DNA from 2 places in the Kocuria sp. CPCC 205235 genome. Region 2 is predicted to be linked to the other one. Evidence: predicted binding sites of a transcription regulator. Region 2 holds the regulator's gene; the other holds the start of a gene.
What was found. Region 2 encodes HrcA, which represses chaperone genes, less so after heat shock. Its sites were predicted from a motif close to TTNGCACTCGNNNNNNNCGAGTGCNAA; they were not measured.
Positions count from the first base shown of each region.

Region 1: a site for HrcA is predicted at 3,351-3,377, ahead of groL (chaperonin GroEL). Genes of this name have one in related genera too.

Region 1 is NZ_JAVKPR010000021.1:22,109-26,473, reverse strand. Features, by position in the region: gene RF638_RS12865 (RNase H family protein) at 1-687, opposite strand, end outside; gene RF638_RS12860 (MgtC/SapB family protein) at 728-1,432, opposite strand; gene groL (chaperonin GroEL) at 1,561-3,192, opposite strand; gene RF638_RS12850 (hypothetical protein) at 3,472-4,206, opposite strand; gene RF638_RS12845 (DUF3263 domain-containing protein) at 4,275-4,365, opposite strand, start outside.
Region 2 is NZ_JAVKPR010000014.1:53,194-57,558, reverse strand. Features, by position in the region: gene hemW (radical SAM family heme chaperone HemW) at 1-302, shown strand, start outside; gene RF638_RS10690 (DUF4870 domain-containing protein) at 441-893, opposite strand; gene RF638_RS10685 (DUF3097 domain-containing protein) at 1,087-1,953, opposite strand; gene hrcA (heat-inducible transcriptional repressor HrcA) at 2,127-3,140, shown strand; gene dnaJ (molecular chaperone DnaJ) at 3,214-4,356, shown strand; gene RF638_RS10670 (16S rRNA (uracil(1498)-N(3))-methyltransferase) at 4,353-4,365, shown strand, end outside.

The DNA.
Region 1 (4,365 bases), on a different contig from region 2:
GGCGGTCTCGAGCGACAGGACGCGGTTGGCGGGGTCCGCCTCCCGGGTGATGCGTTCATGTGCGCTCGAATCCTCGAGTACCGGATCCTCGTTGCCGCTCCACAGTTCTGAGAACAGGTCCGGTTCCTCAAGGGATTGAGTACCAAGGGTCGAGACCGTGGCCGCTGCCGGGGCCGGCCGTTGGGACGGCGTTTCCTGCACGGACCCGTCACGTTCGCGGTAGCCCGGTCCAACGGGCATGTCTCCGGGGGCTCGGCCCGCTTGATAAGCGGATGCCATGGCGCGGGCGCGCTCATCGGCCGCTTCGTTGAGTTCGTGCCCGGCGTGGCCCTTGACCCATTCGAAGTCCACGGTGCGCCCGGCCATTTCCCGGTCCAGGGCCTTCATGATGTCCACGTTGAGGACGGGTTTACCGTCCTTCTTCTTCCAACCCTTCTTTTTCCAGCCCGGCATCCACTTGGTGATCGAGTTGATGACGTACTGGCTGTCGCACAGGATCTTGAGGGGTTCGTCCGTCAGGTGGCGGGTTGACTCCAAAAGGTTCAACACCGCGGTGAGCTCACCCATGTTGTTGGTGCCGTGGTTCCAACCACCGGCCCGCCAGGAGGTCTCGTCGATGAACCAGGCCCAACCGGCGGGGCCGGGATTTCCCAGGGCAGAACCGTCCGCCGCAGCAATAATCGTCATGCCATCATCCTTACAAACGATTCCGACAGGCAGTAACTGACTATTCGTCGGCTTCCGGTTCCGGCATCACCGCTGCAGAGATCACACCGGGCAGCTCGGAGAACTCGACCACGGCACGGTGGACGTCCGTGCGCCCCAGCATCTTGAGCACCATCACCACGTGAGCTCCGGAACTGGTGTACATCCGATCCGTGCGCAGCACCGTGACCGCAAGATCCAATTCCGTGGCCGCGGCAAGAACGGAGCGCAGCACCCCTTTGCCGTCCTCGTAGCGAAGTTCAACGGCCCGGTGACCGGGGTATTTGTGCAGAAAAGCGGAGACCGGTTTGAGCACCAGGGAGACGAACAACTGGATCAATGTTCCGAGGACCGCCAAGGAGAACAGCCCGGCCCCACAAGCCATGCCCACTGCCGCAGCAACCCAAACGCTCGCGGCCGTTGTCAGCCCGTGAACCACGTCTTTGTGCAGGAAAATGACCCCCGCCCCAAGGAACCCGATTCCCGTAACCACCTGCGCCGCGATACGCGAGGGATCTCCCGGTCCCTGCTCGATTCCGGGAAGCACATGGAAACCATAGGCGGAAACCAGCGTGAAAATGGCCGAGCCCGTGCCCACCAGTGCGTGGGTGCGAATTCCGGCGGATTTTCGCCTGAGCTGTCGTTCCACCCCCACAACGGTGCACAAACCGAAAGCGAGCAGCACCGCCGTGGCCTGGGCCCAGAATTCTTCGTCCCACTCCCACACGGTGCACCTCCTGTCTAGCTCCGATCATAGGCGCACGACAGAGCCCCCGGAACGCAGCTGAACTGCGTTCCGGGGGCTCTGTGACGGCTGAACCGCACGAGGCGGTCAAGCGTGCCCTAGGGCACTGCTTACATCATGCCGCCCATGCCACCCATGGGATCCGCACCGGCACCGGCGGGAGCCTCGGGCTCGGGCTTGTCCGCGACGACTGCCTCGGTGGTGAGGAACAGGCCGGCGATGGAGGCCGCGTTCTGCAGCGCAGAGCGGGTCACCTTGACCGGGTCGTTGATGCCCGCAGCCATCAGGTCGGTGTATTCACCAGTTGCGGCGTTGAGACCGTGACCGGTGGGCAGGCCGCGCACCTTGTCCACGACAACGCCGGGCTCCATGCCCGCGTTCGCGGCGATCTGCTTGAGCGGTGCGTCGATGGCCACCTTGACGATGTTGGCGCCAGTTGCTTCGTCACCGGTGAGCTGCAGCTTGTCGAAGGCCTTCTGACCGGCCTGGATGAGTGCCACGCCACCACCGGCGACGATGCCCTCTTCAACGGCTGCCTTGGCGTTGCGTACGGCATCCTCGATGCGGTGCTTGCGCTCCTTGAGCTCCACCTCGGTAGCGGCACCAGCCTTGAGCACTGCCACACCGCCGGCCAGCTTGGCCAGGCGCTCCTGCAGCTTCTCTCGGTCGTAGTCCGAATCGGAGTTGGCGATCTCGGCGCGGATCTGGGCCACGCGGCCTTCGATCTCGTCCTGAGTGCCGGCGCCGTCGACGATGGTGGTCTCGTCCTTGGTGACGACCACCTTGCGGGCGGTGCCCAGCAGGTCCAGAGTTGCGGACTCCAGGGACAGGCCGACCTCTTCGGTGATGACCTGACCGCCGGTGAGGATGGCGATGTCTGCCAACTGGGCCTTGCGACGGTCACCGAAGCCGGGGGCCTTGACGGCCACGGACTTCACGGCCCCGCGCATCTTGTTCAGCACGAGCATGGCCAGGGCCTCGCCCTCGACGTCCTCGGCGATGATCAGCAGCGGCTTGGAGGCCTGCATGACCTTCTCCAGGACGGGGACCAGGTCCTTCACGTTGGAGATCTTGGAATTGACGATCAGGATGTAGGGATCCTCGAGGACCGCTTCCTGACGATCTGCGTCGGTCACGAAGTAACCGGACAGGTAGCCCTTGTCGAAGCGCATACCTTCGGTCAGTTCGAGGTCCAGCCCAAAGGTGTTGGACTCCTCGACCGTGATGACGCCTTCCTTGCCGACCTTCTCCATGGCGGCAGCAATGAGCTTGCCGATCTCGGGGTCAGCGGCGGAGATCGACGCCGTGGCGGCAATCTCTTCCTCGGTCTCGATCTCCTTGGCCGAGGACAGCAGTTCCTCGGTCACGGCGGCAACGGCCTTCTCGATACCGCGCTTGAGCGACAGCGGGTCGGCACCGGCGGCAACGTTGCGCAGGCCTTCCTTGACCAGGGCCTGTGCGAGCACGGTGGCCGTGGTGGTACCGTCACCGGCGATATCGTCGGTCTTCTTGGCAACTTCCTTGACGAGCTCGGCGCCGATCTTCTCGTACGGATCCTCGAGCTCGATTTCCTTGGCGATCGACACACCATCGTTGGTGATGGTGGGAGCGCCCCAGGCCTTCTCCAGAACAACGTTGCGTCCGCGCGGGCCAAGGGTCACCTTGACGGCATCGGCGAGGGTGTTCAGACCCCGCTCGAGTCCGCGGCGTGCCTCTTCGTCAAATGCGATCATCTTTGCCATGTGTTGCGTCCCTCCTGGACGGTTGACAAACAAATCTGTTCATCACGGTGCCCGCGACGGACGATGGTTCGCGCGGGTCCTCACCCGTGCGAAACGCACCTCACCGTGATGGATGGTTTTCACTCGATCGTGCGAGTGGGCCTCCCCCGGACCCGGGGTTAGCAGTCCACTCAACTGAGTGCTAAGTCAATACTGGCACTCGCCCCCGGAGAGTGCAAACGTCTTGAGTCAGGAGAACTCACGTTTCATTCGGGGCTGAAACGCCGAATACGCCTACTTCTACGGACTCTGGGACGCCCCGGCGGCGGCCGCGGCGTCCGGTGAGGTGACGGCGGGTTCGGCTGCGTTGTCGGCGGCCTTCCCGGTAGCGGCATCAGAGGAGTCCGCTCCGTTGGCTGCGCCCGCTTGTTCCTGACCGGCGGAGTCACCGGGCTCGGAGTCGGCCGCGCCGGTGCCCGGCTCGGCAGGGTCTCCGGCCGGTGCTTCCCCTTCGCCCGGTACTTCGGGAGGAACGCCTGGAACCTCGGGCGCCGGATTGACCGGGGTCTCGGGACCGGGCTGTGCAGGCGGTGCAGGAGGCGCGGGAGCTTCCGGAGCGGCTGGTGACTCGGGTGCGACCGGGGCAGCTGGGTCCTGGGGTGCGCCTGGATCCGCGGGTGCGGCCGGCTCCTGGCCGGGTACGCCACCCTCACCGGGTACGGCTGGAACTTGCGCCCCCGGATCTGTGGGTTCGTTCGTGGGGTCGTCCGAAGTTTCTGACGGGCTGGGTTCGGAAGTGCTTGTAGTGATGCTGCCCGATGGTGACGGGGTGTTCTCGACGGCGTCCTGAGCGGTGCGCGGAGCATTCACGAACGCCACGGCTCCCACGGCCAGCGCCAGGATTCCCGCCCCGATGATGGCGAGAAATCCCTTGCGAGAACCGGTGCGAGCCTGAGGGTTGTGACCTCGGTGGGCACCTTGACGCGTTCCGTCCTCGGGAACGTCGTCGAATTCGTCGCGGGGGTATTCACTCATTATGTGCGCTTCCGGTCAGCCAGGGTTTGCTTCTACTATCCCACGCCCGCTCCGAGTTCTCCTACCCGTCAGCGCAGCCGCGCCCGGCGGAGACGAGAGATCAGCATGGGAGCGAACCGAGCGGCGTCGTCGCGGTCGATCAGTGCATTGAGGCGCTGG
Region 2 (4,365 bases):
GCTGGTGGAACATCAAGCACCCGCTGCCGTACACGAACAAGGTCCGTGACGGGGTATCACCGGCCGTGGGCCGCGAAACCCTGGATCCGGACACGCAGTACCTCGAGCACGTGATGCTGGGGATCCGCATACGTGAGGGTCTTGAGACTTCAAGTCTGCGTCCCGAAGGGCGTAACGCGGTGGCCGGGCTCATCGCGGACGGCTGGGTGGACGGGCCCGCCGCGATCGCTGGGCGCGTGATACTCACCGACCAAGGTCGTCTCATGGCCGACGCCGTGACCCGTCGCCTGCTCGACTGGTGACGCATCCGCCGCTGGGCGCAGCCGTCCGGTGGAATGCCACCACGAAGTGGCGCGCAGGGCAGTAGAACGAAACGCGAACAAAAACCGCCGCGTCCGGATCAACCGGACGCGGCGGCGTCGTCATAGCTGAGGTGAGGTTCAGGCCTTGGCGGAACGCCTGGTCTGCAGCTTGTCGAAAAGGTGTGTGTTGCCGCGGTATTGGTAGGGCTCGCCCTGGTTGACCTTGATGCCGGCAATCACCGATTGGACCGCCAGAACGACCCAGGTGAGGGCGGCTACCAAGGCAAAGACCCAACCGACCGCGGGAATCAGGGACAACGCAATGCCCACCAGGATGATCAGGGTGGGCAACAGGGAAAAGTTGAGCGCTTCGCGGGACTCCTGGCGGGTGAACGGTCCGCGATCTCCCAGCGTGCGGTGAATCAAGTAGCTGGGCAGTGCACCGGCGACACCGCCCAGGTGCGCGAGGGTGGCGAACTGCCTGTCCTGGGAAATATCCAAGGGTTCGGCCTGGGCGGAGATGCTCTCGAAAGCGGGAGCGTTACCGGTCACCGATCGGGAACCGGAGGGGGCGGAGGCTTGATCAACCACAGATGTCTCTTTCCGGGGCAACGAGCCCGTCGTGCAGCGAGATGCTGCGCTTGAAGTATTCGGTTCATTCTAGGGGCCTGAGTCTGTGTTCGAGCTGAGCCGGCGATGTTACTCGCACCACCCCGAAGGGCCACCATTGGCTCTGATCCATAGCCTCGGTAGTGCATTTGCTCCATTGACGTCGCGGGGGGAATTACTGCGGTGCCGTGAGGAAATCGATGAGCTCCTCGACCCGTCCCAGCAGTGATGGTTCCAGGTCCGAGTAGGAGTCCACGCGGGCCAGAATCCGCTGCCAGGCCTGCCCGATGTCCGCGGGAGTCTTATGGGGCAGACCCAGCGCCTTGGCCATGCCCGTTTTCCAATCGATCCCGCGCGGAATCACGGGCCACTCCTGTAAGCCCAGAACCGAGGGTTTCACGGCCTGCCAGATGTCCACATACGGGTGGCCAAGGACCAACAAATTGCCCTGGGCCCCGGGAACGCGCAGCGCGTCCGCAGCGATCTTGGATTCCTTGGATCCTGTGACCAGGTGGTCCACCAGAACGCCGAGTCGTCTTTCGCGGCCCGGATTGAACTCGCGGACCGCCGCGGGAAGATCGTCGATACCGTGCAGCGGTTCCACCACGATGCCCTCGACCGCCAAGTCATGACCCCAGACCTTGGCGACCAGTTCGGCGTCGTGATAGCCCTCGACCCAGATGCGTGACTCCTTGGCCACGCTGGCGCGCAACCCCTCCACCGCCACGGAGCCCGAGCGGGTGCGAGCGGGTTTCTTGGGCCCGGTCTTTCGCGCGGGTGGCCCCAGCTTGATGGGCTCACCGTCGAGCAGGAACCCGGGTCCGAGCGGAAAGGTCTTGATCTTCCCGTGCCGGTCCTCCAGACCGACCACGCGCATACCACCAATGGTTTCCAGGCTCACCGCGGCACCCACCCAGCCGGTCTGCGCATCTTCGAGAACCATGCCGGGTTCCAGCGCGGTCTCGCGGGGCACGGGTCCGGTGCGGGCCACCGCTGGGCTGGTCAAATCCTGCGGGCCCCAGGTCCAACCGGATGCTGTCACGATGCGCCGTCCTCACGTGCGGGGTGGATGATCAGCCGCGAGCGTACCAAATAGCGTGCGGGGAGACCGGGGGTAGACTCATGTGAATTAGCACTGTCAACCATTGAGTGCCAAAATAGCCACGGAGACCAGATCCATGGTGCAAGCCCGTCCACGCCGGGGAGGTGACACGAGTGAGCCAGCCGCGCAGAGCAGAAATCTTGCGGGCCATTGTCGAGGACTACGTCCATTCACGGGAGCCCGTGGGATCCAAGGCGCTGGTGGAACGGCATCAATTGGGCGTTTCCTCCGCCACCGTCCGCAACGACATGGCCGCGTTGGAGGAAGACGGCCTGATCGTGGCCCCGCACACCAGTTCCGGCCGCATCCCTACGGACAAGGGTTACCGCACCTTCGTGGACCAGATTGCCTCGGTTCGGCCATTGTCGTCTCCGCAGAAACGCGCCATCCAGTCGTTCCTGGACGGCGCGGACGACCTCGACGACGCCATGGAACGCACCGTGCGGCTCCTCGCCCAGCTAACGCACCAGGTGGCAGTGATCCAGTACCCGGCGGCCTCCGGCACCACCCTGCGCCACGTGGAGCTCGTGGACGTGGGCGGCACCTCCCTGCTGGTCGTGTTCATTCCAACGTCCGGCCGGGTCCTGCAGCGCATCGTTGAAGTGAGCCGGGCACTGCCTGAGCACGAACTCATGGAGCTGCGGGCCCGTGTGCTGGCGTCGGTCATGGGGCGGCCCCTGCAGGACGTACCCGCGGGCGCCTCGAACCTGGTTCGGCAGCTGCCCCCGGAACTGGCCGAGGCCGGCACGGTGGTGGCCGAGGCACTCGCGTCGCTCGCGGCGTCGTCGGAGGACCACCGACTGGTCATGGCCGGCACGGCCAACCTGGCGCGCTTCAGCGGTGACTTTGCTCTCAGTATCGGTCCCGTGCTCGAAGCACTTGAGGAACAAGTGGTCATGCTGCGATTGTTGTCAGAGATGCAACAGGATGTCCGTGGTGTGGCCGTGCGTATCGGGTCCGACAGTACCGACGACCCGCTCGCGGAAACTTCCGTGGTGGCCACCGGCTACGGCCCAGAATCCGTGTCCAAACTGGGCGTGGTGGGTCCCACCCGAATGGATTACCCCTCCACCATGGCCGCGGTCCGCGCCGTGGCACGCTATTTGTCCCACACGCTGGGGGAGTAGCGGCGCCCGCCGTGGCACCGTTCCCCATCCGCGTTGAGAAACACACACTGACGAAAGAAGAATCGATTCCATCGTGAGCGATCACTACGAAACCCTGGGCGTGACCCGGGATGCCAGCCCGGAAGAGATCAAGCGCGCCTACCGCAAGAAGGCCCGCAAACTCCACCCGGACGTGAATCCCTCCCCGGAGGCCGCCGAAGAGTTCAAGCGTGTGTCCCACGCGAACGATGTCCTGGCGGACCCCGAAAAGCGCCGCGTCTACGACGCCACGGGTAACGAGAACGGAACCGACACCGGTTTCGGCGGGGGCTTCCCCGGCTCCGGCTTCGGTTTCGCGGACATCTTCGAGACCTTCTTCCAGGGCGCCGGTGCCGCCGGGCAGCGCGGGCCCCAGTCCCGTACCCGACAGGGCCAGGACGCGCTCATCAACGTGCGCATTTCGCTGAAGGACGCAGTGTTCGGCATTGAGAAGGACATCACCGTGGACACCGCGGTCGTCTGCCCCACGTGTCAAGGTTCGTGCTGCCAGCCCGGCACCAGCCCCACCACGTGCTCCATGTGCCGCGGCTCCGGTCACATGCAGTACCAGAAGCAGTCGATCCTGGGTGTGGTGACCACCCAGGCACCGTGCGCGTCCTGTAACGGCTTCGGCACCGTGATCGAGAACCCATGCCACGAATGCTACGGCGAGGGTCGCGTGCGTGACCGCCGCCCGCTCACCATCAAGATTCCGGCGGGCGTCCAGTCCGGTAACCGCATCCGACTCTCGGGTCAGGGTGAGGCCGGTACCGCCGGCGGACCCAACGGTGACCTCTACGTGGAACTCAAGGTCGATCCCGACCCCACCTTCCATCGCGAAGGCGACGACCTGCACGCCCGCCTCCGCATTCCCATGACCTCGGCCGCCCTGGGTACCACGGTCCAGCTCGACACGTTCGACGGCGCTCGCGACGTCGACGTCGCCTCGGGCACCCAGTCGGGTGCCACCGTGACGCTCGAGGATCTGGGCGTGACCCACCTGCGTGGCAAGGGCCGCGGTGATCTTCAGGTGCACATCGAGGTGGAGACCCCGCAGGATCTCAACTCCGAGCAGCGGGACTTGATCGAGCAGTTGGCCACCCTGCGCAATGAGCGCCGCTCGGACGCAACCACCATGAACACGCCGTCCTCCGGTGGCTTCTTCTCCCGGCTCAAGGATCGGTTCAACGATCTGTGACGGATCCGG